Regions from separate parts of the Kitasatospora sp. NPDC004745 genome, predicted to be linked through region 2. Evidence: predicted binding sites of a transcription regulator. Region 2 holds the regulator's gene; the other holds the start of a gene.
What was found. The regulator HrcA, encoded in region 2, represses chaperone genes, less so after heat shock. The targets are predictions, from matches to a motif close to TTNGCACTCNGNNNNNCNGAGTGCNAA.

Region 1 (15,866 bases), on a different contig from region 2:
GCTGTACGCGCACCGCGAGCGGCTGGCCCGCACCGGCACGCTGGTGATCGGGCCGAACAACGCGTTCCTCTCCTACATCGAGCAGGTGCTGCCGGCGCTGGGCGAGCTGGACGTCGCCCAGGCCACCGTGCAGCAGCTGGTCGGGCACGTCGAGGTCCGGGGCGAGGACACCCCGGAGGCGGCCCGGCTCAAGGGCGACGCGCGGCTGGCCGAGGTGCTGCGCCGGGCGGTGCGGGCCGGGATCACGCTGCCCACCGAGCCCTGCGTGGTGGTCCGCGGCTCCCGCCGCTGGCGCGTCCCGGCGTACGAACTCGTGGAGATCATCGAGGAGTTGAAGGGCCGCGAGATCCGCTACGGCGCCGCCAGGGACGCCCTGCCGCAGCGGATCGCGCACGCGGTGCTGCTGAAGATGGAGCAGGGCGGCGAGGCGCCGGACGACCGGGTGCAGGACGCGGTGGCCCGCAACGCCGCGGTCAAGGCGGTGGTGAAGGAGTGCTGGCCGGCCGTCGACCCGGCCAAGCTGGTGCTGCGGCTCCTCTCCGAGCCGGCGTTCCTGGCCGAGTGCGCGGAGGGCCTGCTGACCCCCGAGGAGCAGCTGGCGGTGCTCTGGCCCAAGCCGGGCCGCTCGGTGCGGACCGCCCGCTGGACGCCGGCCGACGCCGTCCTGGTCGACGAGGCGACGGACCTGGTGCAGCGCACGCCCTCGCTCGGCCACGTGGTGCTGGACGAGGCGCAGGACCTCTCCCCGATGCAGTACCGCGCGGTCGGCCGCCGCTGCACCACCGGCTCGGCGACCGTCCTCGGCGACCTCGCCCAGGGCACCACCCCGTGGGCGACGGCGAGCTGGCCGGACGCGCTGCGCCACCTGGGCAAGCCGGACGCCCACGTCGAGGAGCTGACCAAGGGCTTCCGGGTGCCCGAGGAGGTCATCGCGTACGCCTCGCGGCTGCTCCCGGCGATCGCCCCGGGGCTGGCCCCGGCGTCCTCCGTCCGCGAGGCTCCGGGCTCCCTCGCGGTGCGCCGCGTCGAGGAGGACGGCTCGACGGAGGCCGTGCTCGCGGCCTGCCGGGAGGCGCTGGAGCACGAGGGCTCGACCGGGCTGATCGCCGCCGACGCCCGGATCCCGCGGCTGGCCGAGGCGCTGACCGCGGCCGGGCTGCCGCACCTCTCCCCCGGTGAGGAGACCAGCGAGCAGGCCCGGCTGACCCTCGTGCCGGCCTCGCTCGCCAAGGGTCTGGAGTACGACTACGTGGTGCTGGACGAACCGGCCGCGGTGGTCGCCGGCGAGCCGGACGAGCGGACCGGACTGCGCCGGCTGTACGTGGCGCTGACCCGTGCCGTCTCCGGCCTGACGGTGCTGCACAGCGAGCCGCTGCCCGAGCAGCTGCGCTGACGGGGCGGGGTCGGCCCCGGTACCCACCGGGTCCGGCCCCGTGCGCGCCCGGTCGGACCGGCCCCGCGCGCGGCGGGCACCCGGTGCCCGCTCAGGCGTCGATCAGCGCCCGCCACTCGGCCACCTTGGCGGCGTCGACCGGCGTGTCCCAGCCGGCGACCCGTACCGCGCCGCCGACGTGGAAGGCGTCGAAGCCCTCGGCCCGCAGGCCCTTGAGGTGCTCGGCGCGCAGGCCGCCGCCGATCAGGATCCGCTGCCCGTACCCGGGCTCGCCGGCCCGGGCGGCTTCGGCCCGCAGCACCTCCCGCCCGGCGTCCACCCCGGCGGCCGCGCCGGAGGTCAGGAAGGTGTCCAGTCCGGGCAGCGAGCCGACGGCGGCCCGCAGGGCGGCCCGGTCGGCGCTGTGGTCGATCGCCCGGTGGAAGGTCCAGCGGCAACCGGCGACGGCCTCCGCGACGGCCTCGGTGGCAGCCCGGTCGACGGCGCCGTCGGCGTCGAGGAAGCCGAAGACGAACTCCTCGGCACCCTCGGCGCGCAGTGCGGCGGCCCGGGCGGCCAGCGCGTCGAGGTCGCCCGGGGCGAAGCCGTCCCTGATCCGGAGCATGACCCGCAGCGGGATGCCGACCGCGGACCGGATCCGGGCGAAGTCCTCGACGGACGGGGTGAGCCCGTCCGCGGCCATGTCGGTGACCAGTTCGAGGCGGTCGGCGCCGCCCGACTCGGCGGCCTGGGCGTCCTGGGGCGTCAGCGCGATGACTTCGAAAATTGGTCTAGACATGCCGGACAGCCTGCCACATCGCCCGGCCCCCGGCGAGACCCGGGCACCCTCCCTGCGACGGGACCGGGGCGCCCCCTCCGGGGCCGCCCGGCCCCCGGTGGTCACGCCAGGCCGGGCCGCTCCTCGACCCCGTCGCCACCACCCACGCCGCCACCCTCGCCGTCACCGGGGCCGGCGCCCCGGCCACCACCACGGCCGGCCGCACGCACGGCCACCGCCACCAGCACCAGCAGGCCCGCCGCCGGCGCCACGACCGGCAGCACCTGCGAGATCCCGCGGCCCTCGCGCCAGATGTTGAACAGGCCCGCGAAGGTGGTCAGCGACAGCACCGCGACCCCGATCGCGGCCGGCACCACCCGGCCGCGCAGCACGGTGAACGTCAGCAGCAGCGGCACGAGCAGCAGCAGCACGAACCACTGGACGTCCAGCGGGAAGTTCGTGTCGTCCCAGCGCTGCAGCGCGACCAGCAGACCTCCCCCGGCCACCGAGGCCAGCACCACGCCCCGGGTGCGCCAGTCGGGTGCGGGCAGCAGCGCGGTCGGCGCCGCCAGCAGCAGCACCGCGGCCACCGCGGCCGGCAGGGTCGCCATCCCGACGTACCCGGCCCACCAGAGGTCGAACGCCGGCCGGACGAGCGCCTGCGCCAGGACGCCCAGCCCCATGACGGCCTGCACCACCGCGATGACCCGCACCGCCGTCCAGCGCCCCAGCAGCGCCGCCACCGCGAGCAGCAGCGCGACCACCGGCGGCGCGATCGTCTGGGCGTAGGTGCCGTACGAGTGGTCCCAGGTCAGCTTCCAGGCGGCCCGGTCCGGGTCGAGCACCCACGGCACCAGCCCGGCCCCGGCCAGCGCGCCGGCGACCATCGGCGCGGCCAGCGCGAGCACCCGCCCCAGCACCGAGGAGCCGGTGAGCCCGAGCCGCACCCGCAGTCCGTACAGCGCGAGGTCGAACACCTCGCGGGCGACGGCGGAGCGGCCGGCCTCCGCCGTGGTGTCGGCGAAGACCGCGGCCATCTCCTCGCCGCGCTCCCGGCGGTAGTGCGCCGGGTAGAGCTGCAGCGCGGCCCGCAGCGCCGCCGAGGGCGCCCCCAGGATCGGTGTGGTCATGCGAAACGCCCCCTCTTCGTGGACCTCCCCGGCGACTCCGCCGGCTTCCCCTGCAGCATCGAGCGGACCGCCGAGAGCCGGCGCTCCGCCTCGGTGGCCACCGCCCGCAGCCGCTCGGCCTCGGTGGCGAGCGCGGTCCGACCGGCGGCGGTCAGGGCGTAGCTGCGCCGGGCCCGGCCGTCCACCACCTCCTCGGCCGCGACCTCGATGAGCCCCTGCTGCAGCAGGCGGTCGAGCGCGCCGTAGAGCGTGCCGGTGCGCATCGTGACCCGGCCGTCCGAGATGGCGGCGATCTCCTGGATGAGCGCGTAGCCGTGTCTGGGGGCGTCGGCGAGTGCGGTGAGCAGCAGCAGCGTGGGCTCCTGCATCGAGCGTTCAGTCATGTGACTACATATATCGTCGATCTACCTATCGGTCCAGTGCGACGGCGCCGCGAGAATGGCCCCCATGCCCATCACCGAGGAACGCGCCGGGGACCACACCGACGACCGCGCGGACGCCCTGCTCGCCGACTGGACCGCGCTGCTGCACCGCTGCGCCGCGACCGAGGACCCCGAGCCGTACGGCCGGGAGCTGCTGCGCCGCTGGGCCGAACCGCAGCGCCGCTACCACACCCCCGAGCACCTGCGGGCCGTGCTGCGGCACGTCGACGAGCTCGCCGGGCACGCCGCCGACCCGGACGCCGTCCGGCTCGCGGCCTGGTTCCACGACGCCGTCTACCGGCCCGACCGCTCCGAGAACGAGGAGCGCAGCGCCGCCCTGGCGGTCCGCGCGCTCACCGCCGCCGGCCTGCCCGCCGCGCGGGTGGCCGAGGTCGAACGGCTGGTCCTGCTCACCGTCACGCACCGCCCCGAGCCGGGCGACCGCGACGGCGAGGTGCTCTGCGACGCGGACCTCGCCGTGCTCGGCGGCAGCCCCGGGGCGTACGCCGCGTACGCGGCCGCCGTCCGGGAGGAGTACGCCTTCGTCCCGGAGCCCGACTTCCGCGCCGGCCGGGCGGACGTCCTGCGCCGGCTCCTCGCGCTGCCCGCGCTCTACCGCACCCCGGCCGCCCTGGCCCGCTTCGACGCCCCGGCCCGCGCCAACCTGGCGGCCGAACTGGACCGGCTGGCGTCCGGCGGGGCCTGAGAACGGCACCCGGCCACGGCGTGTCCGACAAGACACGCCCCAGGGCGTGTCTTTCGGATCACGTCGGATCAGCGGGCGTCGTTGGGGTGCGTGCATCGGCGGCGCCGAGGAGGGAGTCCATGCGGAGCATCGGCGACTGACGAGAAGCCGGCGTGGGGGTACCCCCGGCCGAAGGCTGGGGGAGTGCGTGCCCCGGCGGCGACCGCCTGGCGTGATCCGAAAGACACGCCCTAGGCGAGTCCCCCGACCGGCGCGACCACCGCACCGTGCTTGCCGCACACCCAGTGCGGCTCCGGCCCCAGCTCGGGCTCCACGCTGAGCGCGTGCGGGTCGCCGTCGGCGGCGCAGTCGGCGCACAGCGGCCAGCGGCCGTAGGCCTCCAGCAGCGCGTCCTGGACGTCCTGGGCGACCAGCCCGAGCACGTACTCGGTGCCGTCCGGCCACTGCTCGAGCCACCAGCGGCGGTGGGTCACCGCCTGTTCCACCAGGGAGACGACGGCGGCGTCCGCCACGTCCCGCGCGGTGAGGTCGGCCAGGATCAGGGCCCGCGCGTTGTGCAGGGCGGTCTCGATGTCGTCGGAAGCCATCTGTCCATTCTCCGGTAGTGCGCCGCTGGAACGCCGTGTGGGCGGCCCCCCGAAGGGGACCGCCCACACGATCGGGATTCGACCGATCCGATCTCAGGAGATCAGGATCAGAAGTCCATGTCACCGCCCGGCATGCCGCCGCCGGCGGCCGCGGCGGCCTTCTCCGGCTTGTCGGCGATGACGGCCTCGGTGGTGAGGAACAGCGCCGCGATGGAGGCGGCGTTCTGCAGCGCGGAGCGGGTGACCTTGGCCGGGTCGATGATGCCCGCGGCGACCAGGTCGACGTACTCGTTGGTGGCGGCGTTCAGGCCGTGACCGGCGGGGAGGTTGCGCACCTTCTCCACCACGACGCCGCCCTCGAGGCCGGCGTTGGTCGCGATCTGCTTGATCGGGGCCTCGAGCGCGACCTTCACGATGTTGGCACCGGTGGCCTCGTCGCCGTCCAGCTCCAGCTTGTCGAAGGCGACACCGGCCTGCAGCAGCGCGACGCCACCACCGGCGACGATGCCCTCCTCGACGGCGGCCTTGGCGTTGCGGACGGCGTCCTCGATGCGGTGCTTGCGCTCCTTGAGCTCCACCTCGGTGGCCGCGCCGGCCTTGATGACGGCCACGCCGCCGGCCAGCTTGGCGAGGCGCTCCTGGAGCTTCTCGCGGTCGTAGTCCGAGTCGCTGTTCTCGATCTCGGCGCGGATCTGGTTCACGCGGCCCGCGACCTGCTCGCTGTCGCCGCCACCGTCGACGATGGTGGTCTCGTCCTTGGTGATGACCACCTTGCGGGCGGTGCCCAGCAGGTCGATGCCGGCGTTCTCCAGCTTGAGGCCGACCTCCTCGGAGATCACGGTGCCACCGGTGAGGATGGCGATGTCGCCGAGCATGGCCTTGCGGCGGTCGCCGAAGCCCGGGGCCTTGACGGCGACGGACTTGAAGGTGCCGCGGATCTTGTTCACGACCAGGGTCGACAGGGCCTCGCCCTCGACGTCCTCGGCGATGATGACGAGCGGCTTGCCGCTCTGCATGACCTTCTCCAGCAGCGGCAGCAGGTCCTTGACCGAGCCGATCTTGGAGTTGGCGATGAGGATGTACGGGTCCTCGAAGGTCGCCTCCATGCGCTCCAGGTCGGTCGCGAAGTAGGCGGAGATGTAGCCCTTGTCGAAGCGCATGCCCTCGGTGAGCTCGAGCTCCAGACCGAAGGTGTTGCTCTCCTCGACGGTGATGACGCCTTCCTTGCCGACCTTGTCCATGGCCTCGGCGATCAGCTCGCCGATCTGGGTGTCGGCGGCCGAGATGGAGGCGGTGGAGGCGATCTGCTCCTTGGTCTCCACGTCCTTGGCCTGGGCCAGCAGCTGGTCGGAGACGGCGGCGACGGCCTTCTCGATGCCGCGCTTCAGGGCCATCGGGTTGGCGCCGGCGGCGACGTTGCGCAGACCCTCGCGAACCAGGGCCTGGGCGAGCACGGTGGCGGTGGTGGTGCCGTCACCCGCGACGTCGTCGGTCTTCTTGGCGACCTCCTTGACGAGCTCCGCGCCGATCTTCTCGTACGGGTCCTCGAGCTCGATCTCCTTGGCGATGGAGACACCGTCGTTGGTGATCGTGGGGGCGCCCCACTTCTTCTCCAGCACGACGTTGCGGCCCTTGGGGCCGAGCGTGACCTTCACTGCGTCGGCGAGCTGGTTCATGCCACGCTCAAGGCCGCGGCGAGCTTCCTCATCAAAGGCGATGATCTTGGCCATCAGAAGTGGTCCTCCGGGACACGGTCGACTGCTCGGACCAAGGGGTGCCCGCGACGGACGGCCCTGGTGTGCGGGGGTCTTTTCCCCTACCGCTCCCGGGGGCCTCACCGACCCGGTCCGCTGTCACTCTCACGCTGTGAGTGCTAACGCCAATGATTAGCACTCCGGGTGGTCGAGTGCAAGCCCAATCGCGATCCCGCGAGCCGTCCGGCGCGATCCCGGGGGCCCCCGCAACTCCCCGCCCGGGAACGCCGACGGGCCCGCACGACGCGTGTCGTACGGGCCCGCCGAGAAGCGAGTGGTCACCAGCCGTGGGCCGCGCCGAGCTCCTGGAGCCGAAGAGGTCAGACCGAGCGGACCATGTCCGCCTGCGGGCCCTTCTGTCCCTGGGAGATCTCGAACTCGACCCGCTGGCCCTCCTCGAGGGTGCGGTAGCCGTCCATCTGGATCGCGCTGTAGTGGACGAAGACGTCCGCACCACCGTCGACCGCGATGAAGCCGTAGCCCTTCTCCGCGTTGAACCACTTGACGGTGCCCTGAGCCATTCCGAACTCCCCTAGTGCTGTGCTGGCCCTTCACGCGCCCGCAGGTCGCGGGCCCGGGTCTGGTTTGGAGGCCGGCCCGGGGAACCCCCCCTGGGCGCAGCCGTGCACGCCGCAATCCTCCGCCGGGGCGCCTGACGGCATCCTGTGAGCGGCTGACTACGTCGACCGCCGCTGAATGTATCCGGATCGACGCCCTCTGCAACAGGGTCAACTGCGGGGAATTCCGGGTGCGCACCAGGGGACACTGCGGGCGGAATCGGAATGAACTCGGCATTTGACGCCGGACATAGCGGACGAATTACTACAGATCACCGCGCGAATTCTGACATCGGCCTGACATGTTTCGCAGCGCCGGGGCTCAGCGGGTCTCAACGGCCGGACGGCGGTCCGGCGAATCGCGGGGGAGGATGAAGAGAATCCCTGTTCCCAGCCGAGCCACACTCTACTCCGACTCCACCGGGATATATTCCCGCCGAAATGCGCACGGCCGCCCACGCGCACGGAGAGCGGAATTCCGTGCGCGCGGGCGGCCGGCCCGGGCGGGTGCGGCTCAGCAGCCGCCGGCCACCGCCGGGATGATCGAGATGCCGGCCCCGTCCGAGACCTCCGTCGCCAGGCCGTCGGCGAAGCGCACGTCGTCGTCGTTCACGTAGACGTTGACGAAGCGGCGCAGCTTGCCGGTGTCGTCCAGGATGCGGGCGGAGATGCCCGCGTGGTTCTTCTCCAGGTCGGCGATGACCTCGCCGAGGGTGGCGCCCTCGGCGCTCACCTCGGCGGCGCCGCCGGTGTAGGTGCGCAGGATGGTGGGGATGCGGACGTTGACGCTCATGGCTCTCCTAGCGGGGGTGCGGCCCAGCGGGTGGGGGTGGTTCAGGCGGACGCGAGGCCGGCGTCGCGGAAGGACGCCAGGGTCGGGCGGATGACGGCGGTCATGCCGGACCCGGCGACGGCGTCCAGGGTCTTCAGGCCGTCGCCGGTGTTGATCGCGACGGTCTCCTTGGCCGGGTCGAGCTGGCCGGTCTCCACCAGCTTCTTCAGCACGCCGACGGTGACCCCGCCCGCGGTCTCGGCGAAGATGCCCTCGGTCCGGGCCAGCAGCCGGATGGCGTCCACCACCTCGGCGTCGGTGACGTCCTCGACGGCGCCGCCGGTGCGCCGGGCGATGTCCAGCACGTACGGGCCGTCCGCCGGGTTGCCGATCGCCAGCGACTTGGCGATGGTGTCCGGCTTGACCGGCCGGATCACGTCCTGGGCGGCCTTGAACGCGGCCGACACCGGCGAGCAGCCCGCCGCCTGGGCGCCGAAGACCTTGTACGGCCGGTCCTCGACCAGGCCGAGCCTGATCAGCTCCTGCAGACCCTTGTCGATCTTGGTCAGCTGGGAGCCCGAGGCGATCGGGATCACGATCTGCTCCGGCAGCCGCCAGCCGAGCTGCTCGCAGATCTCGTACGCCAGCGTCTTGGAACCCTCCCCGTAGTAGGGGCGCAGGTTGACGTTGACGAAGCCCCAGCCCTCACCGGCCGGGTCGCCGATCAGCTCCGAGCAGAAGCGGTTCACGTCGTCGTAGTTGCCCTCGATGCCGACCAGCTCGCCGCCGTACACCCCGGCCATGACGACCTTGCCCTGCTCCAGGTCGTGCGGGATGAACACGCAGGACCGGAACCCGGCCCGGGCCGCCGCCGCACCCACCGCACCGGCCAGGTTGCCGGTCGACGAGCAGGACAGCGTGGTGTAGCCGAAGGCCCGGGCGGCCTCGATGGCGCAGGCCACCACCCGGTCCTTGAAGGAGTGGGTGGGGTTGCCCGAGTCGTCCTTGACGTGCAGCGGGGCGGTGAAGCCGAGCTCGCGGCCCAGGTTGTCCGCCTTCACCAGCGGGGTCCAGCCGGGGTTCAGGTTGGGCTTCGAGGCGACGTCGGCCGGCACCGGCAGCAGCGGGGCGTAGCGCCAGATCGAGGTGGGGCCGGCCTCGATCCGCTTGCGCAGCTCCTCGGCCCGCTCGCCGCCGAACTCGTAGGCGATCTCCAGCGGGCCGAAGCACTCCAGGCAGGCGAAGCTCGGACCGAGCGGGAAGCGGGTGCCGCACTCCCGACAGGACAGCGCGGCGGCGGGGCCGAGGTCCACGGATGCGGGTGCGACGGTGTCGATAGCCATGATGGCGAGGCCTCTCTCCTCATCTTCCCCGTGGCGCGGTCGCGCCACAGGCCGGAATTGGCACCTGTCCCGCCGGGGCCTGTACGACGACAGCCGAGCGAGAAGGTTGCCGGGACGTCAACGGGCCGTTCCCTCAGTCCCTCTGGATGAGCTTGTGAAATTGTGGTGGCGCTCAACGGTGACCCCGGCGTGCAAAGGTCCGACCGCTGTACGAAGACTGTATCCGAAGGCGTCAACGCCGAACGGGACCGTCCGCCACGCGAGATGACGCGTCCCACCCGATCCCGCCGAGGAGAGTCACGTGCCCGCCGAACCGATCCCCGCGCTCCTCCCGCAGGCGGCGTCCTGGCTGCGCCGCCGCTCGTGGAGCGCGGCCGACCGGCCGGTGCGCACCCTGCTGGAGGCCAAGCGCCGCACCGGTCACACGGTCAGCGTGGTGCTCCCCGCCCTGGACGAGGAGGCCACCGTCGGCGACATCGTCCGGACCGTCCGGCGCGAGCTGATGGAGCGCGTCCCGCTGGTCGACGAGCTCGTCGTGGTCGACTCCGGCTCCACCGACGCCACCGCCGCCGTCGCGGCGGGGGCGGGCGCCCGGGTGGTGCACCGCGACGCCGTCCTGCCGCGGATCCCGGCCGTCCCCGGCAAGGGCGAGGTGCTCTGGCGCTCACTGCTGGTGACCCGCGGCGACATCGTCTGCTTCGTCGACGCCGACCTGCGCGAGTTCGACCCGGCCTTCGTCTCCGGCATCCTCGGCCCGCTGCTCACCGAACCGGACATCCAGCTGGTCAAGGCCATGTACGACCGCCCGCTGGAGGTGTCGCTCGACGGCTCGGCCACGGGCGGCGGCGCCGTCGTGCCGTCCGGCGGCGGCCGGGTCACCGAACTGGTCGCCCGCCCGCTGCTGAACCTGCACTGGCCGGAACTCGCCGGTTTCGTCCAGCCGCTGGGCGGCGAGTACGCCGCGCGCCGCTCGCTGCTCGAACGGCTCCCCTTCCCGACCGGCTACGGCGTCGAGCTCGGACTCCTGGTGGACGCACTGGAGGCGGTCGGACTGGACGCCCTCGCCCAGGTGGACGTCGGGGTCCGGCACCACCGGCACCAGGACGGCCAGGCGCTGGGCCGGATGGCCGCCACCATCTACCGCACCGCCCTGGAACGGCTCGACCGCACCCACCGGCTGAAGGCCTCCGCCGACCTGGTCCACCCGCTGCTGACCCAGTTCACCCGGGACCCGCGGACCCGGGAGTTCACCGCCCACACCCACCCGGTGACGGCTGTCGAGCGCCCCCCGATGCACACCGTGCCCGAGTACGCGACCCGGCACTGAGGGGTTTGCCGCCCCGGGGCCACGGCAACGTACCAACCATGGGCGATCTCACGACCGAACGTTCGAGCGCGACCGGCACCGCCCCCGTCCTGGTGGCCTCCAACCGGGGACCGGTGTCGTTCGGAACCGCTGACGACGGCACGCTGACCCTCCGGCGCGGTGGCGGGGGCCTGGTCTCCGGCCTCTCCGCCATCGACGACCCGAACGCCGTCTGGGTCTGCGCCGCCCTCGGCGCGGCCGACCGCAGAGCAGCCGCCGAGGCCCCGGACGGCCGCCTCGACCGCGCCGGGCACGACGTCGGCGGACAGGCCGTCCGGATGCTCGACATCGACCCGGACACCTTCGCCTGCGCCTACAACGGCGTCGCCAACTCCACCCTCTGGTTCGTCCACCACCTGCTGTACGCGACCCCGACCGCCCCCTCCTTCGACGCGGACTTCCGCACCGAGTGGGCCGCCTACACGGCGTACAACACCGCCTTCGCCGAGGCCCTCGCCGCCGAGGCGGCCCCCGGCGCCGCCGTCCTCGTCCAGGACTACCACCTGTCGCTGACCCCGGCCCTGCTCCGCGCCGCCCGCCCCGACCTGCGGATCGGCCACTTCTCGCACACCCCCTGGGCGCCGCCGGACTACTACCGGCTGCTGCCCGACGACGTCGCCCGGGCCGTCCTGACCGGCATCCTGGGCGCCGACCGGGCCGGCTTCCTCACCCGGCGCTGGGCGCTCGCCTTCGCCGACTGCTGCGAGGAGCTGCTGGGCGCCGTCGTCGACCGCGAGGCCCTCACCGTCACCCTCACCGGGCCCTCGGCCGGGGAGACCCGCACCACCCGGCTCGGCGTCCACGCGCTGGGCGCCGACGCCGACTTCCTGCGCGAGCGCGCCCACCGCCCCGACGTGGACGAGCGCCTGGCCGTCCTGCGGGAGGCCGTCGGCGGGCGCCGCACCATCGTCCGGGTCGACCGCACCGAGCTGAGCAAGAACATCGTCCGCGGCCTCCAGGCCTACCGGCACCTGCTGCGGACCCGCCCCGAGTGGCACGACCGGGTGGTGCACATCGCCTTCGCCTACCCGTCCCGCACCGACCTCGCCGAGTACCGGGCCTACACCGCCGAGGTCCGGCGGCTCGCCGGAGAGATCGACGCCGAGTTCGCCACCGACACCTGGAAGCCGCTGATCCTGCACGTCGACGACGACTTCCCGCGCTCCCTGGCCGCCTACCGGCTCGCCGACGTCGCCCTGGTCAACCCGATCCGGGACGGCATGAACCTGGTCGCCAAGGAGGTCCCGGTGGTCTCCGACCACGGCTGCGCCCTGGTGCTCTCCCGCGAGGCCGGCGCGCACGCCGAGCTCGCCGAGGACGCCCTGACGGTGAACCCCTACGACGTCATCGCCACCGCGGACGCCCTGCACGCGGGCCTCACCATGGCGGAGGAGGAGCGCGCCGACCGCACCAAGCGCCTCGCGGCGGCGGCCACCGCACTCCCCCCGCAGCAGTGGTTCCTGGACCAGCTCAGCGCGCTGTGAGCGACCGGCTCGACGCGCCGTGAGCGACCGGCTCAGTGCGCCGTGAGCGCCAGGGCCAACCCTTCGAGCAGCTCCACCACGCCGGCCGGGCCCGGGACCACCAGGTCCGCCCGGTCGGCGAGTTCGCGCACCGGCGCGTCCCCCACCGCGCCGCTGCACACCAGCAGGCCCGCCAGACCCTCGCCGCGCAGCTCCTCCACCGCCGCGAAGGCCGCCACGTCCCCGAGGTCGTCGCCCGCGTACAGCACCGACCGCGCCGCGCGCTCACGCAGGAAGCCGGTCAGCGCCGCCCCCTTGTCGACCCCGGGCGGCCGCAGCTCCAGCACCAGCCGCCCGGGCTCCACCACCAGCCCGAGCCCCGCCGCGAGCTCGCCGACCGGCCCGCGCAGCAGCTCCAGCGCCTCCTCGGGCGCGTCCGTGCGCCGGGTGTGCACCGCCAGCGAGCGCCCCTTGTCCTCCACCCACGTCCCATCGGGCGCCCCCGTCTCCGCCAGCAGTCCGGGCAGCGCCGCCCTGGCCCGCACCACCCCGGGGTGCACCGGCGGCGCGCTCACCTCGCCGTCCTCCCAGCGCTCGGCGCCGTAGTGCCCGAGCACCACCACCCCGGGGAGCCCGGCCAGGCCCCCGTACTCCACCGCCAGGGCGGCCGGGCGGCCGGTCACCACCACCACGGCCCGCACCTGCGGGCCCAGGGCCCGCAGGGCGGCCACCACGCCGGGATGCGCCCTGGCCCGGTCCGGGTCCGGCACGATCGGCGCCAAGGTCCCGTCGAAGTCCAGGGCGATCACCGCGCCCCCGGGCGCCTCCAGGATCGCCCGCACTCCGTCCCGCCCGGCCGCAGTGACCGGCGTCCACGTCTCTTCGAAGCCCATGCCCGAGCCATACCCCGCTGCCCGACTCCCACCCAACCCGTCCGGCGGCACCCACCGCGAGCGGCGCGACGCGACCGGCGCGGCGCGACGCGGCGCGGCCCGGCCCGGCCCGCAAGGTTCAGCGCGCGGCCCGGCGGGCCTCCCGGATCCGCCGCAGCCGGTTCACCAGCACCGGCGCGTGCGCCAGGGCCTCCGGCCGGTCCAGCATCGCGTTCAACAGCTGGTAGTACCGGGTGGAGGAGATCCCCAGCTCCTCCCGGATCGCCCGCTCCTTCGCCCCGGCCGTGCGCCACTGCCGCCCCTCCAGCGCCAGCACCGCCACGTCCCGCTCACTCAGCTCGCCCACCAGGACACCTCCGCCCTCACTACGGAGTGTCATTCTCGCGCGGAACCCCGACACACTCTGCGTCCTCCGCGCACCCCGCACCCCGGATAGCGTCGGCACCATGACCACGCCCAGCTTCGCCGTGCACATCCCCACCGCCGACCTCGAACCCGACCCGCTCGACCCCGCGCAGATCGTCTCCGGCTCCCCGGAGGTCTCCGGGAGGGTCCTCGCCGAGTCCCCCGACGGCCGCCAGCTGCGCGGCATCTGGCAGATCACCCCGGGCGTGGTCACCGACGTCGAGGCCGACGAGATGTTCGTGGTGCTCAGCGGCCGGGCCACCATCGAGGTCGAGGGCGGCCCGACCCTGGAGGTCGGCCCGGGCGACTGTGCGGTGCTGCGCGAGGGCGACCGGACCACCTGGACCGTCCACGAGACCCTCCGGAAGGCCTACGCCATCACGCTCCCGTAGGGCCCGTCCTCGAACCCGCGCCCGCGGGGCGGTTCCCCCACCGGCCCGGGTTCACTTGCGGACCCGGGCCGCCTCCTTGACCGCCGCGTCCTGCAGACCGGTGAGCACCTGCTTCGGGTCCCCGGTGACGGCCTGCCCGATGCCGGCCTTGATCCGGTTGCTGACGTCGCCCCAGGCCGGGTCCCCGAAGGGGTAGAAGCTGGCGTTGCCGAGCCCGGCGGCGAACTGCTTCAGGTCCTCGTGCTTCGGGTCCGAGGTCATCTGCGCGAACGCGTCCTGGGTGACCGGCAGCAGGTTGTACTGCTCGTCGAACTTCAGCTGGTACTCGCGGGTGTAGGCGAAGGACAGGAACTTCTTGATCTCGTTCTTGTGCCCGTTGGCCTTGAACGCCATCATCCAGTCCGCGACGCCGAGGCTCCCGGTCTTGGTCACGCCGTCCTTCTTCGGGATCGGCGCGGTGCCGAAGTCGATCTTCCCGGCGGTCGCCATCCGCAGCAGCGTCGGGTGCCCGTTCAGCATCGCGACCTTCCCCGCCGCGAAGTCCTGGAACACCGGGGTGCGGTTCATCCTGCCCGGGTCGGCGTAGGTCAGCCCGGTGGCCACCAGGTTGCTCTTCAGCCAGCCGAAGGTGGCCTGGTTCTGGTTGCTGTCGATGGTGTAGTTGCCGACGTCGTCGGAGAGGCTGCCGCCGCCGCTGAGCGTCCACAGCATGGACTCGGCCGGGGCCTCCTCCGGTCCGAGCGGCAGCCCGTACGGGGTCACGCCCGGCACCTTGGCCTTGATCTTCTCGGCGGCCTGGCGCAGCTCGTTCCAGGTGGCCGGCGGCTGGGTGATGCCGGCCTGGCGGAAGACCGCCTTGTTGTAGAAGAGCACCCGGGAGGACGAGACGAACGGGATGCCGTACTGGGTGCCGAGCACCTGGCCGGCGTGCGAGAAGGTGTCCAGGAACTTGGCCTGGGTGTCCATCGAGAGCACGTCGCCGGCCGGGTAGAGCCGGTCCGCGGCGACCTGGTCGGCGAAGCCGCCGGTCTGCAGCAGGTCGGGGGACTTGCCGGCCGCGATCATGTCGTCGACCTTCTTGCCGATGTCGGTCCAGCTGTCGACCTCGACGTCGACCTTGATCCCGGGGTTCGCCGCCTCGAAGCCGCGCGCGACCTCGTCCCAGTACCGCTTGGAGCCGGTGTCGGCGTTCTCCCCGTAGTCGGCGGCGACCAGCTTGAGGGTGACCGTCCCGTCGCCCTGCCCGCCGCACGCGCTGACCGCGGTGAGCACCAGCGCGCCGGCCAGCGCGGTGCCGAGGACACGGGTGGGAACGTGGGCGCGCCTGTTCAACGCGGGTACCGCCTTCGGGGGGAGGACTGCGGCCGAACGGGGGAATCCGGCAGGGGGGAGGCGGCAACACTGCCAAATCGAGCGGGCGGTGGTCCACACCACTACCCCGAGCCCGCCGAGTAGTTATCGAAGTGCGGAGGTCGTTGCACGATGCGCAACAGGAGGTGACCGCGCGCCGCCCGGCGCAAAGCCCCGCACACCGCCCGCAGCTGCGACAAAGCTCACCCGTTCTGGACCAGACCAATCCGACAACTGGACTAGACCTCTTCTACCAGCCAGGGGAAACTGTCCTCCGTGAAGCACGTCATCGCACTCGATGTAGGCGGCACCGGCATGAAGGCCGCGCTGCTCGCCCAGGACGGCTCCGTGCTGTTCGAAGCACGCCGACCGACCGGGCGGGAGCACGGCACGGACGCCGTGGTCGCCGCCATCCTCGACTTCGCCGCCGACCTCGCGGACGAGGGGCGCAGCCGCTTCGGCGTCGCCCCGCTCGCCGCCGGCGTCGCCGTCCCGGGCACGATCGACGAGAGGAACGGGATCGCCGTCTACTCCGCCAACCTCGGTTGGCGGGACCTCCCGCTGCGCAGCCTGCTG
Region 2 (15,866 bases):
CGGTACCGGCTGTCGATGCCGATCACCCCGCCCCAGGTCCGGGTGCCGACCACCGGGCCGAGGCCGAGCGCCTGGATCGCGGCGTTGACGATGTCGCCGTCCGAGCCGGAGAACTCGTTGCAGAGCGCGACCAGCGGCCCGCGCGGCGCGTCACCGGGGTAGGGCAGCGGGCTGGCGATGTCCCGGGCGACGTCCCAGCCGACGATCCGGCGGGCCAGCTTCTCGATCACCAGCTGCGAGGTGTGGCCGCCGCGGTTCTCCCGGATGTCGACGACCACGCCCTCCCGGGCCATCTCCGAGCGCAGGTCGCGGTGGATCTGGGCCCAGCCGGTGGTCTGCATGTCGGGGACGTGCAGGTAGCCCAGGCGCCCGCCGGACAGCTCGCGCACCGCGGCCCGCCGCCCGGCCACCCAGTCGTGGTAGCGCAGCGGCTCCTCGTCGGCGAGCGGCACGACCACCGGGTGCCGCTGGTCGGTGCCGTCCTTTCCGGCCACCGTCAGCTCGACCGGCTGCCCGGCGGTACCGGCCAGCAGCGGGGCCGGGCCGGTGACCGGGTCGACCGGGCGGCCGTTCACGGCCAGGACGGCGTCCCCCGGGCGGACGGCCGCGCCGGGCGCCGCCAGCGGCGAGCGGGCCCGCGGGTCGGAGGACTCGCCGGGCAGGATCCGGGCGATCCGCCACTGGTCGCCGTCCTTGACCAGGTCGGCCCCGAGCAGGCCCTGGCGCCGGGCCGGCTCGGTGTGCAGGCCGTGCGGCATCACGTAGGCGTGCGAGGTGCCGAGCTCGCCGTGCACCTCCCAGAGCAGGTCCACCAGGTCGTCGTGGGAGCCGACCCGGTCGACCAGCGGCCGGTAGCGGTCCAGGACACCGTCCCAGTCCACGCCGCCCAGGTCGGGGCGCCAGAAGTTGTCCCGCATCAGGCGGCCGTTCTCGTCGAACATCTGCCGCCACTCGGCGGCCGGGTCCACCGTCACCCGCAGCCGGGCCAGGTCGACGGCCACCTCGTCGTCCTCGCCGCCCGCCTTGTGGTCGGCCGGGACGATCCGCAGCTCGCCCTCGTCCAGCACCGCCACCCGGGTGCCGTCCCCGCTGACCGCGAAGGAGTCGAGCCCGTGCACCAGCTGCTCGGCGCGGCGCTTGCGCAGGTCGAAGCGCTCCAGGGTGGGCCGGGGCCGCTCGTCCTCCAGCGAGGCCGCCTCGTCCCCGAGTTCGCCGAGCAGCGGGACCCGGCTCCACAGCACGCCGTCCTTGACCGCCCTGAGCGAGTCGAAGCGGCCGCCCTCGACCGGGAACGGGACGATCCGGTCGGCGATGCCGTCCAGGTCGACCCTGGTCACCGGCGCGGCGTCGGCGGCGGCCTCCTCGCCGTCCGCCTTCTTGCCGCGCGGCTCGTCCTCGTCCCCGCCGATCGAACGCCCGGCCCGCTGCGGCCCGAACGGCGACGGCGTGTCCGCGGCCAGCGTGATCAGGTACGGGCGGCAGCCGTTGGGGAACGACAGGTCGAAGACGTGCGAGTCGTAGACCGGGTCGAAGTTGCGCACCGACAGGAACACCAGGTAGCGGCCGTCCGCGGTGAACGCCGGCGAGGTGTCGATGAAGCGCTGCTGGGTGGCCTCGCCGACGGTGCGGGTGGCCAGGTTGGCCAGCACGATCTGGCGCAGCGAGTACGGGCCCATCCCCGGCACCGGGCGCGACCACGCCAGCCACGCCGAGTCCGGGCTGAAGGCCAGCCCGCTCACCTCGCCGTCGGTGCTGCGGGCCAGCTCGTGCACGGTGCCGTCGGCGAGCGAGACCAGCAGCACCCGGCCGTCGTGCACGCCGAGCGCCGCCTGCTTGCCGTCCGGCGACACCACCAGGGAGTTCACCCGGCCGAGCTGCCCGGCCGCCAGCCGTCGGCGCTCGGCGCCCTGCACCGCGGGGGCGAACTCCAGGGCGTCCTCGCCCTCGGCGTCGCTGACCCAGAGCACGCCCTGCCCGCCGTCCTCGCCCGGGACGACCCGGGCCAGCCGGGCGCGCACGCCCGGCGTCTCGTCCAGCACCCGGGCCGGGCCCTCGCGGTGGGTCAGCCAGTGCACCCCGCCGCGCACCACCACGGCGCTCGCCCGGCCGGTGCGGTCGGGGGCGACGGACTCCAGCCAGTGCGCGGCGTACACCGGGCGCGGGCGGCGGCCGCTGCGCGGGCCGGCCAGCCGGACGTCCGGGCGGCGCGCCTCGGCACCGTCCAGGTCGTCCAGCAGCCAGAGGTCGCCGGCGCGGTGGAAGACCACCCGGGTGCCGTCGGTGCTGGCGTTGCGGGCGTAGAAGCCGTCCGGGGAGGTGGTGTGCCGGCGCAGGTCCGAACCGTCGGGGAGGCTGGAGTACAGCTCGCCGACGCCCTCGTGGTCGGAGAGGAAGGCGATCCGCTCCCCCACCCACAGCGGCGAGGAGAGCTGGCCGTCCAGCTCCTCGTGGACGCGGACGAACTCGTCCCGGCCGATCCACAGCTTGCCCGCCCGGCCGCCCCGGTACCGCTTCCACCAGGCCGGCTCGCGGTTGTTGACGGTGGCCAGCAGCACCCTCCCCCGGTCCTCGGCCGGGTCGGCACCCGCGCCGTCCGGCTCGAGGGCGAGCCCGCCGACCGGTCCGTACGGCAGCCGCTCCGACGCGCCGCCGTCCAGCGGCACGGCGTGCGCCCAGGTGCGGCGCAGCGTGGCCTCGCCCGCGGTGGTGGTGGCGATCGGGCGGCCGTCCGCCGTCCAGCCCTGCAGCTGGGTCTGGTCGCTGCCCCAGTGGGTGAGCCGGCGGGAGGGGCCTCCGTCGACCGGCACCACGTGCACCTCGGGCGCGCCGTCCCGGGTGGAGGTGAAGGCGATGTGCCGCCCGTCGGGGGCGAACCGGGGGTGGTGGACCGGCAGGTGGTCGGCCGTCAGCCGCCAGGCCCGGCCGCCGTCCAGCGGGGCCAGCCAGACGTCGTTCTCGGCGACGAAGGTGATCAGGTCACCGTGCAGATGGGGGTGGCGCAGGTAGGCGCCCGCAGGGGTGCTCAGGGGTTCCGTCACGCGGCCAGCGTAGGCACGTGCGCGTACGACGCGCTCCGCTTTTCGCAGACTCCGGCGCCCGGGCGAGCCGCCCGGTCCGGCCGGTCAGGACCAGCGGCCGGTGCGCCCCAGCAGCAGTGCGCCGGCGGCCACGCCGGCGGTCGAGGTGCGCAGCACCGAGGGGCCCAGCCGGTACGGCCCGGCGCCCGCCTCGGCGAAGGCCGCCAGCTCCTCCGGGGAGACCCCGCCCTCCGGGCCCACCACCAGCACCAGGTCGCCGCCCTCCGGCAGCCCGGCGTGCGCCAGCGGCCGGGAGCCCTCCTCGTGCAGCACGGCGGCGAACCCCGCGGCGGCCAGCACCGGCGCCAGCTGCCGGGTGGTCATCGGCTCGCGCACCTCGGGGAAGCGCAGCCGGCGGGACTGCTTGCCCGCCTCCCGGGCGGTGGCCCGCCACTTGGCGAGCGCCTTGGCGCCCCGGTCGCCCTTCCACTGGGTGATGCAGCGGGAGGCGGACCACGGGATCACCACGTCCACGCCGACCTCGGTCATGGTCTCCACCGCCAGCTCGCCGCGGTCGCCCTTGGGCAGGGCCTGGACGACGACGATCCGCGGCGCCGGCTCCGGCTCCCGGCGCACCGCCGCCACCGCGACGTCGATCGCGTCCTTGCCGAGCACCTCGGCGACCGTGCCGTCCACGCCCAGGCCCAGGCCGTCGGCGAGGGTCACCGCCTCACCGGCGGTCAGCCGCTTCACCGCGGCCGCGTGCCGCCCCTCCGGCCCGTCCAGGCGCACCACGGTGCCGGGCGCGGCGGCGGCGATCCGCTCGGTCTCGACGACGAAGACGGGGGCGGTCATGCGGGGAACCTCCGGTGGTGGGGCGGAGCGGGGGCGCTCCGGCTGGGCGGGCACGCGAAACCGGGCGGGCACGCGAAAGGGGTGCCGGGCGGATCCCCGGCACCCCCGCGCGGACGGCTACCGGCCGTTGAACGCGTCCTTCAGGCGCGAGAACAGGCCCTGCTGGCCCGGCGCGAACTGGCCGGCCGGCCGCTCCTCGCCGCGCAGCACCGCGAGCCGGCGCAGCAGCTCCTCCTGCTCGGCGTCGAGCTTGGTCGGCGTCTGCACCTCGACGTGCACTATCAGGTCGCCCCGGCCGCCCCCGCGCAGGTGGGTGATGCCCCGCCCGTGCAGCGGGATCGACTGCCCGGACTGGGTGCCCGGCCGGATGTCGACCTCCTCCAGCCCGTCGAGGGTCTGCAGCGGCACCTGGGTGCCGAGCGCGGCCGCCGTCATCGGGATGGTGACGGTGCAGTGCAGGTCGTCCCCGCGCCGCTGGAAGACGGTGTGGGTGGTCTCGGCGATCTCGACGTACAGGTCGCCGGCCGGGCCGCCGCCGGGGCCGACCTCGCCCTCGCCGGCCAGCTGGATCCGGGTGCCGTTGTCGACGCCCGCCGGGATCTTGACGGTCAGGGTGCGGCGGGCGCGCACGCGGCCGTCGCCGGCGCACTCCGGGCACGGGGTCGGCACGACGGTGCCGAAGCCCTGGCACTGCGGGCAGGGGCGGGAGGTCATGACCTGGCCCAGGAAGGACCGGGTGACCTGGGAGACCTCGCCCTTGCCGCGGCACATGTCACAGGTCTGCGCGGAGGTGCCGGGGGCCGCGCCCTCGCCGCTGCAGGTGGTGCAGGTGACGGCCGTGTCGACCTGGAGCTCCTTGGTGGTGCCGAACGCGGCCTCCTCCAGGGTGATCTCCAGCCGGATCATGGCGTCCTGCCCGCGCCGGGTCCGCGAGCGCGGTCCGCGCTGGCCGGCCGCGGCGCCGAAGAAGGCGTCCATGATGTCCGAGAAGCCGAATCCGGCCGCGCCGGCGCCGAAGCCGCCCGCGCCCGCGCCGCCGCCCGGGGACAGCGGGTCGCCGCCGAGGTCGTAGACCTGGCGCTTCTGCGGGTCGGAGAGCACCTCGTAGGCGGCGTTGATCTCCTTGAACCGCTCCTGCGTCTTCGGGTCCGGGTTGACGTCCGGGTGCAGTTCGCGTGCCAGGCGCCGGAACGCCTTCTTGATCTCGTCCTGCCCCGCATCCCGTCGGACGCCGAGTACCGCGTAGTAGTCCGTGGCCACCAAATGCTCCGCTTGTTCCGCCTGTAGAAGTGCTGCGACTGGACACCGCCGTTACCCGTGCAACGGCGGTCGATTGCTACGACTCGGCCAGGATCTGACCCACGTACCGCGCCACCGCACGCACCGCCCCCATTGTGCCCGGATAGTCCATCCGGGTCGGACCGATCACACCCAGTTTGGCCACGCTCTCGTCGCCCGAACCGTAACCGACCGACACCACCGAGGTGGAATTCAGCCCCTCGTAGGCGATCTCGCGCCCGATCCGGACCGTCATCCCGGCGTCCGCGGTCTCACCCAGGAGGCGGAGCAGGACGACCTGCTCCTCCAGGGCCTCCAGCACCGGCTGGATGGTGAGCGGGAAGTCGTGGCCGAAGCGGGTCAGGTTGGCCGTGCCGGCCAGCATGATCCGCTCCTCGTTCTGCTCGGCGAGCGCCTCGAACAGCGTCGCCAGGACGGTGGTGACGGTCGGCCGGTCCGCCTGCTCGAACATCGCCGGGAGCTCCTCCAGGAACCCCGGCACGTCCGGCAGCCGCTGGCCGGCGGCCCGCGCGTTGATCCGGGCCCGCAGGTCCGCCAGGACCGTCTCGCCGACGGTGCCCGGGCAGTCCACCATCCGCTGCTCGACCCGGCCGGTGTTGGTGATCAGCACCAGCATCACCTTGGTCGGGGCGAGGGCGACCAGCTCGATGTGCCGGACGGTGGAGCGCGACAGCGACGGGTACTGCACCACCGCGACCTGCCGGGTCAGCTGCGCGAGCAGCCGCACCGTGCGGGCCACGGTGTCGTCCAGGTCGACGGCGCCGTCCAGGAAGTGCCGGATCGCCCGGCGCTCGGGGGCGCTCATCGGCTTGATCTCGGCGAGCTTGTCGACGAACAGGCGGTAGCCCTTGTCGGTGGGGATGCGCCCGGCGCTGGTGTGCGGCTGGTGGATGTAGCCCTCCTCCTCCAGCGCCGCCATGTCGTTGCGCACGGTCGCCGGGGAGACCCCGAGGTTGTGCCGTTCCACCAGGGCCTTGGAGCCGACCGGCTCCTCGGTCCCCACGTAGTCCTGGACGATCGCGCGGAGCACGGCGAGCTTGCGGTCGTCCAGCTGGCGGATCTCACCGGCCATGGGGCACACACCTCCGTCTTCGCACGTTGTCCGTCTGTGTCACAGATGCTGCCGACCGCTCCGGGAAGGCCCCGGATCCGGTGACCGCCCTGGCACTCTGAACGTACGAGTGCCAGAACCGTACCTGCCAGTGTAAGGCCCGGGCCTTGAGGCAGGAACGGCCCGGCCGGAGTGATCCTGCCCGCAGTTCCCGGCGCGGGGGTGGTGCCGTGGGGCCGTCCGGGTGGCAGCATCGGAAGCGACGGCGAATGGAGGAGCAAGCGATGTCGAGCTCGGGCCAGCACACCCGTTTCGCGCCCGACCGCGGTCTGACCGGCCGCATGGTCGTGACGATGTTCGTGATCGGGTTGCTGTACGTCGGTTTCACCGGCCTGCTGATCGCGCTCCTGCGCGGCGCCTGGCCACTGATCGTCCTCATCTCCGGCGGGCTGTTCGTGGCCCAGTTCTGGTTCAGCGACAAGATCACCGAGCGGGCGATGGGCGCCCACCAGGTGAGCCCGGAGCAGTACCCGCAGCTGCACGGCACCATCGACCGGCTCTGCGCCCTCGCCGACATGCCCAAGCCCCGGGTGGCGGTCGCCGACAACGACATGCCGAACGCCTTCGCCACCGGCCGCAACCCGCAGAACGCCGTGGTCTGCGTCACCACGGGGCTGCTGCGCCGGCTGGAGCCCGAGGAACTCGAAGGGGTCCTCGCCCACGAGCTGTCGCACGTCGCCCACCGGGACGTCGCGGTGATGACCGTCGCCGGGTTCCTCGGCGTCCTCGCCGGCGCGATGACCCGGATCGCGGTGTACGGCGGCTTCATGGGCGGCGGCCGCAACAACAACGACCAGAACGCGGCCATCGTCGCCCTGATCATCCCGCTGGTGTCGATGGTCGTCTACGCCATCAGCTTCCTGCTCACCCGGCTGCTCTCCCGCTACCGGGAGCTCGCCGCCGACCGCGCCGCCGCCCAGCTCACCGGCCGGCCCAGCGCCCTGGCCTCCGCCCTGACCAAGGTCACCGGGCAGATCGCCGCCATCCCCAGCAAGGACCTGCGCCAGGCCCAGCCCTACAACGCCTTCTACTTCGCCCCCGCGCTCGGCGCCCGGGAGACCGCCGCCCAGCTGTTCTCCACCCACCCGACGCTGGAGAAGCGGCTGGACCAGCTGGCGAAGATCTCCGAGCAGCTCGGCCGCTGACCGCGGGGCTCCCCCGCCCACCGCCGCCGCGCCGCCTCACCGGCCCGCCGCCTCGTCACCCCTCCGCCCCGCCACCCCTCCGCCTCGACGCGAAAGGACCACCGTGGGAATCCTGGACGCCCTGTTCGGCCGCACCAAGCCCGTCAAGCCCGACCTCGACCAGCTGTTCGGCGTGCCGTCCGCCGCCCTCACCCTGGAGGCCGGCGCCGGGTTCACCCCCACCGGGCTCGGCTCGGTGTGCTTCGCCGCCGTCGAGGGCGCGGCCTTCGGCCAGGTCGAGCAGCAGGTGCGGGAGCTGCTGGACGCCGACACCGAGCGCGGCGGCGTCCCGGTGGAGGCCTCCAAGGACGGCTACGGCTACTCCTGGCTGCTCGCCCGGCACACCCCCGAGGAGCTGCCCGAGCTGGTGAACGACCTGCACGCGGTCAACAGCGAGCTGGAGGGGAACGGCTTCGGGCCGCAGCTGCTCTGCTCGCTGGTGGGCTTCCGCGACCCGCAGGGCCGGTCGCTCGCCCTCGTCTACCTGTACAAGCGCGGCACCTTCTACCCCTTCGCGCCGATGCCCGGCGGCGGCGAGCGGCGCAACAGCCCGCTCGAACTGCAGGTCAACGCCCTGCTCGGGAACGACCTGCGGCTGGAGAAGGACCTCAGCCGCTGGTTCCCGGTCTGGGGCGCGCCCGGACTCTGACGGTCCGTCCGCACTCCCTATAGTCGCCTGCATGCGCAGCCGCCAGTACGGACCCGACCTGACCCCGCCGTGGAAGAAGCAGACCCCCGCCCCGGAGGTGCCGGCCGACCGGGACCTGGTCGTCGAGGAGGCGGCCACCGGCTTCTGCGGCGCGGTGGTGCGCTGCGAGAAGACCGCCGAGGGCTTCACCGTCACCCTGGAGGACCGCTTCGGCAAGCACCGGGTGTTCCCCCTGGTGCCGCGCGGCTTCCTGCTGGACGGCCGGGTGGTCACCCTGGTCCGCCCGGCCGGCCCCGCCCCCGCCCGCACGCCCGGCCGCACCGCCTCCGGCTCGGTCGCCGTCCCCGGCGCCCGGGCCCGGGTGGCGCGCGAGTCGCGGATCTACGTCGAGGGCCGGCACGACGCCGAACTGGTCGAACGCGTGTGGGGCGACGACCTGCGCATCGAGGGCGTGGTCGTCGAGTACCTGCAGGGCGTGGACGACCTGCCCGCGATCGTCGCCGAGTTCGCCCCCGGCCCCGGCCGGCGGCTCGGCGTCCTGGTCGACCACCTGCTCCCCGGCACCAAGGAGCACCGAATCGCCGCCCGGGTCACCGGCGACGCCGTCCTGGTCGTCGGCCACCCGTACGTCGACGTCTGGCAGGCCGTGAAGCCCTCCTCGGTCGGCATCCCCGCCTGGCCCGACGTCCCCCGCGGCGAGGACTGGAAGCAGGGCACCTGCCGCCGCCTCGGCTGGCCGGCGGACACCCCCGCCGCCTGGAAGCACATCCTGTCCCGGGTGAACAGCTACAAGGACCTGGAACCCGAGCTCCTCGGGCGCGTCGAGGAGCTCATCGACTTCGTGACCCTCCCGGACTGACGTCCGGATCAGAGCGTTCCGAACTCACCGGTCTCCAGGGTCATCCCCAGGACGTCCACGGGGATCGGGTCCCCGAACTTGGTGGTGCGCCCGGACCAGTAGTCCGGAACGCCCGAGGCGGTCGCCGTGCGCGGCTCGGTGAGCATCAGGCACTCGCCCTTCGTCGGATCGACGATCAGGTAGACCGGGATCATCCCCCCGGCATAGATCTCCCGCTTGACGTGGTAGTCGCGGTGGACGCTCGTCCTCGAGACGACCTCGACGACGAGCGTCACCGCCGGTGCGGGGACCAGACGCCCGGGGCCCTCGACGGCGCCCCGCTCGATCACCACCAGGTCGGGCTGCGGCTCGCTGCCGTCCGCGGGGAACGCCACGTCCTGGGTCTGGAGCCGGTGCCAGCGGCCACGGGGAATCTGGTCGACGATGGACTCGATGATGAGGTTGTGGACCATGTCCGGCCCGGCCATCATCACGATTTCCCCCCTGATGAGCTCGGCCTTGACGCCTTCCGGGACCTCCAGGTTCTCGAAGATCCCCATCATCCGGTCATCGATGGCGGTCACTGCGCGCTCCCTCCGACGGCTGACACCACGTTAACGGCCGTCAGTCCACCAGGTCACGCACGACCGCGTCGGCGAGCAGCCGGCCCTGGAGGGTCAGGGTGGCGCGGCCGTCGGCGTACGTCCCCGCGGCGAGGAGGCCGTCGGCGAGGTGGCGGTCGGCGGCCCGGCGGCCCGCGGCGGTGAGCAGCTCCAGGGGGATGCCCTCGGCGAGGCGCAGTTCCAGGAGGACGCGTTCGACGCGGCGGTCCTCCTCGGTGAGGACCTCGCGGGCCTGCGCGGGGGTGCGGCCCTCGGCGAGGGCCTGCGCGTAGGCGGCCGGGTGCTTGGCGTTCCACCAGCGCACGCCGCCGACGTGGCTGTGCGCGCCGGGGCCGGCGCCCCACCAGTCGGCTCCGGTCCAGTACAGCTCGTTGTGGCGGCAGCGGCCCTCCGGGGTGGTGGCCCAGTTGGACACCTCGTACCAGGAGTAGCCGGCGGCGGCGAGCGCCTGCTCGGCGATCAGGTAGCGGTCGGCGTGCACGTCGTCGTCGATCATCGGCAGTTCGCCGCGCTTGACCCGGGCGGCCAGCCGGGTGCCCTCCTCGACGATCAGGGAGTAGGCGGAGACGTGGTCCGGTCCGGCGCCGATCGCGGCGTCCAGGGAGGCCCGCCAGTCGTCGTCGGACTCGCCCGGGGTCCCGTAGATGAGGTCCAGGTTGACGTGCTCGAAGCCGGCCCCGCGGGCCTCGGCGACGCAGGCCTCGGGGCGGCCGGGCGTGTGGTGGCGGTCGAGCAGCTGCAGGACGTGCGGGCGGGCGCTCTGCATGCCGAAGGAGATCCGGTTGTAGCCGCCCTCGCGCAGCTCCGCCAGGTAGGCCGGGTCGACGGACTCCGGGTTGGCCTCGGTGGTGACCTCGGCGTCCGGGGCGAGCCCGAACTCCTCGCGCAGCGCGGTGAGCATCTTCACCAGGTCCCGGGCGGGCAGCAGGGTGGGGGTGCCGCCGCCGAGGAAGACCGTCTGCACGGGGAGGTCGACCGGGCCGAGCACCTTGCGGGCCAGCCGGATCTCGGCGACCACGTTGTCCGCGTAGGTCTCCTGGGAGGCGACGGCCCCGGAGGAGCGCAGCTCGGTGGCGGTGTAGGTGTTGAAGTCGCAGTAGCCGCAGCGGCTGGCGCAGTACGGCACGTGCAGGTAGAAACCGAACGGCCGCTCGCCGAGCCCGGTCAGGGCGTGCGCGGGCAGGGAACCGTCGGACGGCACCGGATCGCCGTCGGGGAGTGCGGAGGGCATGACCCCATTGTCCCGTACGGCCCGGGTGTCCCGTGCGGCCCGCGCACCCCGTACGGTTCGCGCGACCGGGCGCGGACCGTACGGGGCGGGTGGCTCAGGCCTCGTTGGCGCCCGCGTACATCGCGGTGACGGCGTCCGCGTAGGTCCGCTCGACCACCGGGCGCTTGATCTTCAGGCTCGGGGTGAGCTCGCCGTGCTCGATGTCGAGGTCACGCGGCAGCAGGTGGAACCGCTTGATCGTCTGCCAGCGCTGCAGGTCCGCGTTGAGCCGCTTGACGAAGCCCTCGATCAGCTGGTGCACCTGCGGGTCGGCGACCACCTCGGCGTAGGACCGGCCGGCCATGCCGTGCTCGGCCGCCCACGGCATGATGACCGCCTCGTCGAGGCCGATCAGCGCGGTGCAGTAGTTGCGGCCGTTGCCGATCACCAGGATGTTGCTGACGAACGGGCAGACCGCCTTGAACTTGCCCTCGACCTCGCTGGGCGCGACGTACTTGCCGCCGGAGGTCTTGAACAGGTCCTTCTTGCGGTCGGTGATCCGCAGGAAGCCGTCGGCGCTGAGCTCGCCGATGTCCTCGGTGTGGAACCAGCCGTCGGCCTCCAGCACCTCGGCGGTCTTCTCCGGCAGGTCGTGGTAGCCGCGCATGATGCCGGGGCCGCGCAGCAGGATCTCGCCGTCCTCGGCGATCCGGACCTCGGTGCCGGGCAGGGCGCGGCCGACGGTGCCGATCCGGACGTCCTCCTCGCGGTTGACGCAGGAGCCGGCGCTGGTCTCGCTGAGCCCGTAGCCCTCCAGGATCGGCACGCCGGCGCCGAGGAAGAAGTAGCCGATCTCGGGGGCGAGGGCGGCGCTGCCGGAGACGGCACCGCGCAGCCGGCCGCCGAAGGCCGCCCGGATCTTGGCGTAGACGAGCTTGTCGGCCAGGGCGTGCTGGAGCCGCAGCCCGAGCGGGGCGGTGCCGGTGCCGGTGGCGATCCGGCTCTCCTGCACGGCCCGGGCGTGGGCCCGGGCGACCTTGGCGGCCCACAGGAAGATCTTGTACTTGGCCCCGCCCTCGGCACGGGCCCGGCCGGCGATGCCGTTGTACACCTTCTCGAAGATGCGCGGCGCCGAGGCCATCACGGTCGGCCGGATGGCCGGCAGGTTGTGGATGATCCGGTCGACCCGGCCGTCCACGGCCATCACGTGGCCGGTGGCGATCTGCCCGGAGATCAGCGTCTTGCCGAAGACGTGCGACAGCGGCAGCCACATGAACTGGACGTCGTCGGAGCGCAGCAGTCCGCTGGCCTCCTGGGCCCGGCCCTCGTACGCCCAGCAGTCGTGCACCAGGCGCACGCCCTTGGGGCGGCCGGTGGTGCCGGAGGTGTAGATGAGGGTGGCCAGCTGCTCCTTGTCGAGGGCGGCGACGGCCTTCTCGACGGCGTCCGGGTGCTCCTCCAGGTAGGCCGCGCCGCGCTGCTCCAGTTCGGCGAGGGTGAGCACCTCCAGGCCGCCGGTGGCGGGGGCCTCGGCGCCGGGCTCGGGCCCGTCGAAGAGGATGACCGTGCGCAGGTCGGGCAGCTGCCCGATCTGGTCGACGGCCTTGGCCAGCTGGGCGGTGTTCTCGGCGAACAGCGCTCTGGAGCCCGAGTTGGAGAGGATGAAGGCCGTCTCGTCGGCGTTGGTGCTCGGGTAGACGGTCGTCGTGGCGGCGCCCGCGCACATGTTCCCGAGGTCGGCGATGACCCACTCGAGCCGGGTGGAGGCGGCCAGGGCGACGCGGTCCTCCGGCTGGATGCCCAGCGCCATCAGACCGGCGGCCACCGCCTTGACCCGGGTGGCGGTCTGCGCCCAGGTGAGCGAGCGCCACTGCTCGGCGCCGGGGGCGCTGTCCGCGGCCTGCTCGTCGACCGGGGCCGGGTAGCGGTAGGCCTCGCCGTTCGGGGTCAGGGCGACCCGCTCCAGGAACAGGTGGGCGACGGAGGCGGGACGCCCGGCGACGATGTCGGCACTGCCGGAGTCGATCAGGGACTGCGCGGAACTCAACGAGGACCTCCGGGGGCGGGTGGCCGTCTGAGGGATTGTCGCGGCGTCCGTGGGGGCGGTCGCCGGGCCCCCGGTTCACCTGTTCGGTACCGGCGAGTAACAAGGGGGCAATCAGCAGCCTAGGGGGAAACCGGTCATTCCGTAAGGGGGCGAGGCCAGCTGGCACGCCCCCGCGGCGCCGGTGTCCGCCCCGCGACCCCTGCCCGACCCGCGGGAACGGGCCGGCGCGGACCGTACGACCGGGCCCGCGCCGACCTGACGACCGGGCCCGCGTGAACGATACAACCGGGCCCGCCGGGCGATTCGGCAAAGGACTGGACAAACCTCCGGCTCGCACCCCGCGAATCGCCTGTACGAGTGCACCAAAGACCGAGAATTGGGGTGCGAATCCACCCGCCGACGACAAGAGTGTGCCAGTGCTGATCAGACTGCTCAGGGCGTACCTGCGCCCCTACACCCGACCGATCGCCCTGCTGGTCGCCCTCCAGCTGGTGTCCACCCTCGCCGCGCTCTACCTGCCGACGCTCAACGCCGACATCATCGACGACGGGGTGGTCAAGGGCGACACCGGCTACATCCTGCGCGTCGGCGGCGTGATGATCGGCGTCACCCTCGTCCAGGCCGTCTGCTCGATCGGCGCCGTCTACTACGGCGCCCGCACCGCGATGGCCTTCGGACGGGACGTGCGCGCCGCCGTCTTCGACCGGGTGCAGACCTTCTCCTCCCGCGAGATGGGCCAGTTCGGCGCCCCCTCGCTCATCACCCGCACCACCAACGACGTCCAGCAGGTCCAGATGCTGGCCCTGATGAGCTTCACGCTCATGGTCGCCGCCCCGATCATGTGCGTCGGCGGCATCATCATGGCGCTCAACCAGGACGTCCCGCTGTCCGGCCTGCTGCTCGCCGTCATCCCGCTCCTCGCCGCCGTCGTCATCCTGCTGGTGCGCTCGCTGCGCCCCAAGTTCCGCAGCATGCAGGAGCGGATCGACACGGTGAACCGCGTCCTGCGGGAACAGATCACCGGCATCCGGGTCATCCGCGCCTTCGTCAAGGACGACCACGAGCAGGCCCGCTTCGCCGGCGCCAACGGGGACCTCACCCACGTCGCCCTCCAGGTCGGCCGGCTGATGTCCTTCATGTTCCCGGCCGTCATGCTGGTGGTGAACGTCTCCAGCGTCGCCGTGCTCTGGTTCGGCGCCCACCGGATCGACAGCGGCGGCATGGAGATCGGTGCGCTCACCGCCTTCCTCTCCTACCTGATGCAGATCCTGATGAGCGTCATGATGGCCACCTTCATGTTCATGATGGTGCCGCGCGCCGAGGTCTGCGCCGAACGCATCGACGAGGTGCTCGCCACCTCCTCCAGCGTCGTGCCGCCCGCCGCCCCCGTCACCGAGGTGCTGCGCCGCGGCAACCTCGAACTGCGCGACGTCGACTTCCGCTACCCCGGGGCCGAGGCCTCCGTGCTGCGCGGCGTCGACATCACCGCCCGCCCCGGCGAGACCACCGCCGTCATCGGCTCCACCGGCAGCGGCAAGTCCACCCTGCTCGGCCTCGTCCCCCGGCTGTTCGACGCCACCTCGGGACAGGTCCTGCTGGACGGCGTCGACGTCCGCGAACTCGCCGCCGACGCGATCGCCGAGTGCATCGGCCTCGTCCCGCAGAAGCCCTACCTGTTCTCCGGCACCGTCGCCAGCAACCTCCGCTACGGCCGGCCCGACGCCACCGACGAGGAGCTCTGGCACGCCCTGGAGATCGCCCAGGCCAAGGACTTCGTCGAGAAGCTCCCCGAAGGCCTGGACGCCCCCATCTCCCAGGGCGGCGGCAACGTCTCCGGCGGCCAGCGCCAGCGCCTCGCCATCGCCCGCGCCCTCGTCCGCAAGCCCGACGTCTACCTCTTCGACGACTCCTTCTCCGCGCTCGACTACGCGACGGACGCCCGGCTGCGCAAGGCCCTCGCCCGCGAGACCTCGAACGCCACCGTGCTGATCGTCGCCCAGCGCGTCTCCACCATCCGCGACGCCGACCGGATCATCGTCCTCGACGAGGGCGCGGTCGTCGGCACCGGCACCCACCGCGAACTGATGGCCGACAACCCGACGTACCGGGAGATCGTGCTCTCCCAGCTCACCGAGCAGGAGGCGGCGTGACCACCCCCGAGAAGGCCCCCGACAAGGCCCCCGAGGACCAGACCGACCCGGGCGAGGCCCCCGACCTGGGCAAGGCGCCCGGCCCGGGCAAGGCGCCCGGCCGCGGGCCCGCTGCGGCCGGCAGCGAGCTCCCCAGCGACTCGCAGGCCGCCGCCGCCCGCCGCGGCCCGGCCGGCCCGGGCCGCTTCATGGGCGGCCAGGGCACCGAGAAGTCCATGGACTTCAAGGGCTCCGGCAAGCGCCTGCTCGCCCTGCTGCGCCCCGAACGCGCCCTGCTCTCCGGCGTGCTGACGCTCGGCGTCGTCAGCATCGGCTGCGCCGTCGTCGGCCCCAAGATCCTCGGCAACGCCACCGACCTGATCTTCGCCGGCGTCGTCGGCGCCCGCTTCGCACCCGGCACCTCCAAGACCCAGGTCGTCGACGGGCTGCGCGCCCAGGGCCAGGGCGGCGTCGCCGACCTGCTCTCCTCCGTGGACTTCACCCCCGGCCAGGGCATGGACTTCGGCGCCATCGGCACCGTCCTGCTCTGGGTCCTGGCCATCTACGTCGCCTCCGCCGTGTTCGGCATCGCCCAGGGCCGGCTGGCCACCACGGCCATCCAGCGGGCCGGCTACCGGCTGCGCCAGGACGTCGAGGCCAAGCTCTCCCGGCTGCCGCTCAGCTACTTCGACAAGCAGCCCCGCGGCGAGGTGCTCAGCCGGGTCACCAACGACATCGACAACATCGGCCAGTCCATGCAGCAGACCATGGGACAGGTCGTCAACTCGCTGCTCACCGTGGTCGGCGTGCTCGCCATGATGTTCTGGATCTCCCCGCTGCTCGCCGTGATCGCCCTGGTCTCGGTGCCGCTGTCGGTGGTCGTCGCCGCCAAGGTCGGCCGGCG

Region 1: the regulator HrcA is predicted to act here: its motif matches at 6,882-6,908, upstream of groL (chaperonin GroEL).

What each region holds. Positions count from the first base shown of each region.
Region 1 is NZ_JBIALK010000007.1:884-16,749, reverse strand. Features, by position in the region: gene ACFYUY_RS14910 (HelD family protein) at 1-1,393, shown strand, start outside; gene ACFYUY_RS14905 (copper homeostasis protein CutC) at 1,485-2,171, opposite strand; gene ACFYUY_RS14900 (hypothetical protein) at 2,273-3,280, opposite strand; gene ACFYUY_RS14895 (PadR family transcriptional regulator) at 3,277-3,663, opposite strand; gene ACFYUY_RS14890 (hypothetical protein) at 3,728-4,408, shown strand; gene ACFYUY_RS14885 (hypothetical protein) at 4,639-4,995, opposite strand; gene groL (chaperonin GroEL) at 5,103-6,725, opposite strand; gene ACFYUY_RS14875 (cold-shock protein) at 7,070-7,270, opposite strand; gene ACFYUY_RS14870 (ubiquitin-like small modifier protein 1) at 7,821-8,099, opposite strand; gene thrC (threonine synthase) at 8,141-9,421, opposite strand; SAM riboswitch class I at 9,438-9,574, opposite strand; gene ACFYUY_RS14860 (glucosyl-3-phosphoglycerate synthase) at 9,723-10,748, shown strand; gene ACFYUY_RS14855 (trehalose-6-phosphate synthase) at 10,787-12,271, shown strand; gene otsB (trehalose-phosphatase) at 12,304-13,143, opposite strand; gene ACFYUY_RS14845 (DUF3263 domain-containing protein) at 13,262-13,522, opposite strand; gene ACFYUY_RS14840 (cupin domain-containing protein) at 13,590-13,940, shown strand; gene ACFYUY_RS14835 (extracellular solute-binding protein) at 13,992-15,272, opposite strand; gene ACFYUY_RS14830 (ROK family protein) at 15,567-15,866, shown strand, end outside.
Region 2 is NZ_JBIALK010000002.1:117,744-133,609, reverse strand. Features, by position in the region: gene ACFYUY_RS04020 (PDZ domain-containing protein) at 1-3,038, opposite strand, end outside; gene ACFYUY_RS04015 (16S rRNA (uracil(1498)-N(3))-methyltransferase) at 3,123-3,872, opposite strand; gene dnaJ (molecular chaperone DnaJ) at 3,990-5,132, opposite strand; gene hrcA (heat-inducible transcriptional repressor HrcA) at 5,209-6,243, opposite strand; gene htpX (zinc metalloprotease HtpX) at 6,507-7,427, shown strand; gene ACFYUY_RS03995 (hypothetical protein) at 7,531-8,115, shown strand; gene ACFYUY_RS03990 (DUF3097 domain-containing protein) at 8,147-8,974, shown strand; gene ACFYUY_RS03985 (Uma2 family endonuclease) at 8,983-9,537, opposite strand; gene hemW (radical SAM family heme chaperone HemW) at 9,578-10,807, opposite strand; gene ACFYUY_RS03975 (long-chain fatty acid--CoA ligase) at 10,902-12,833, opposite strand; gene ACFYUY_RS03970 (ABC transporter ATP-binding protein) at 13,250-14,983, shown strand; gene ACFYUY_RS03965 (ABC transporter ATP-binding protein) at 15,172-15,866, shown strand, end outside.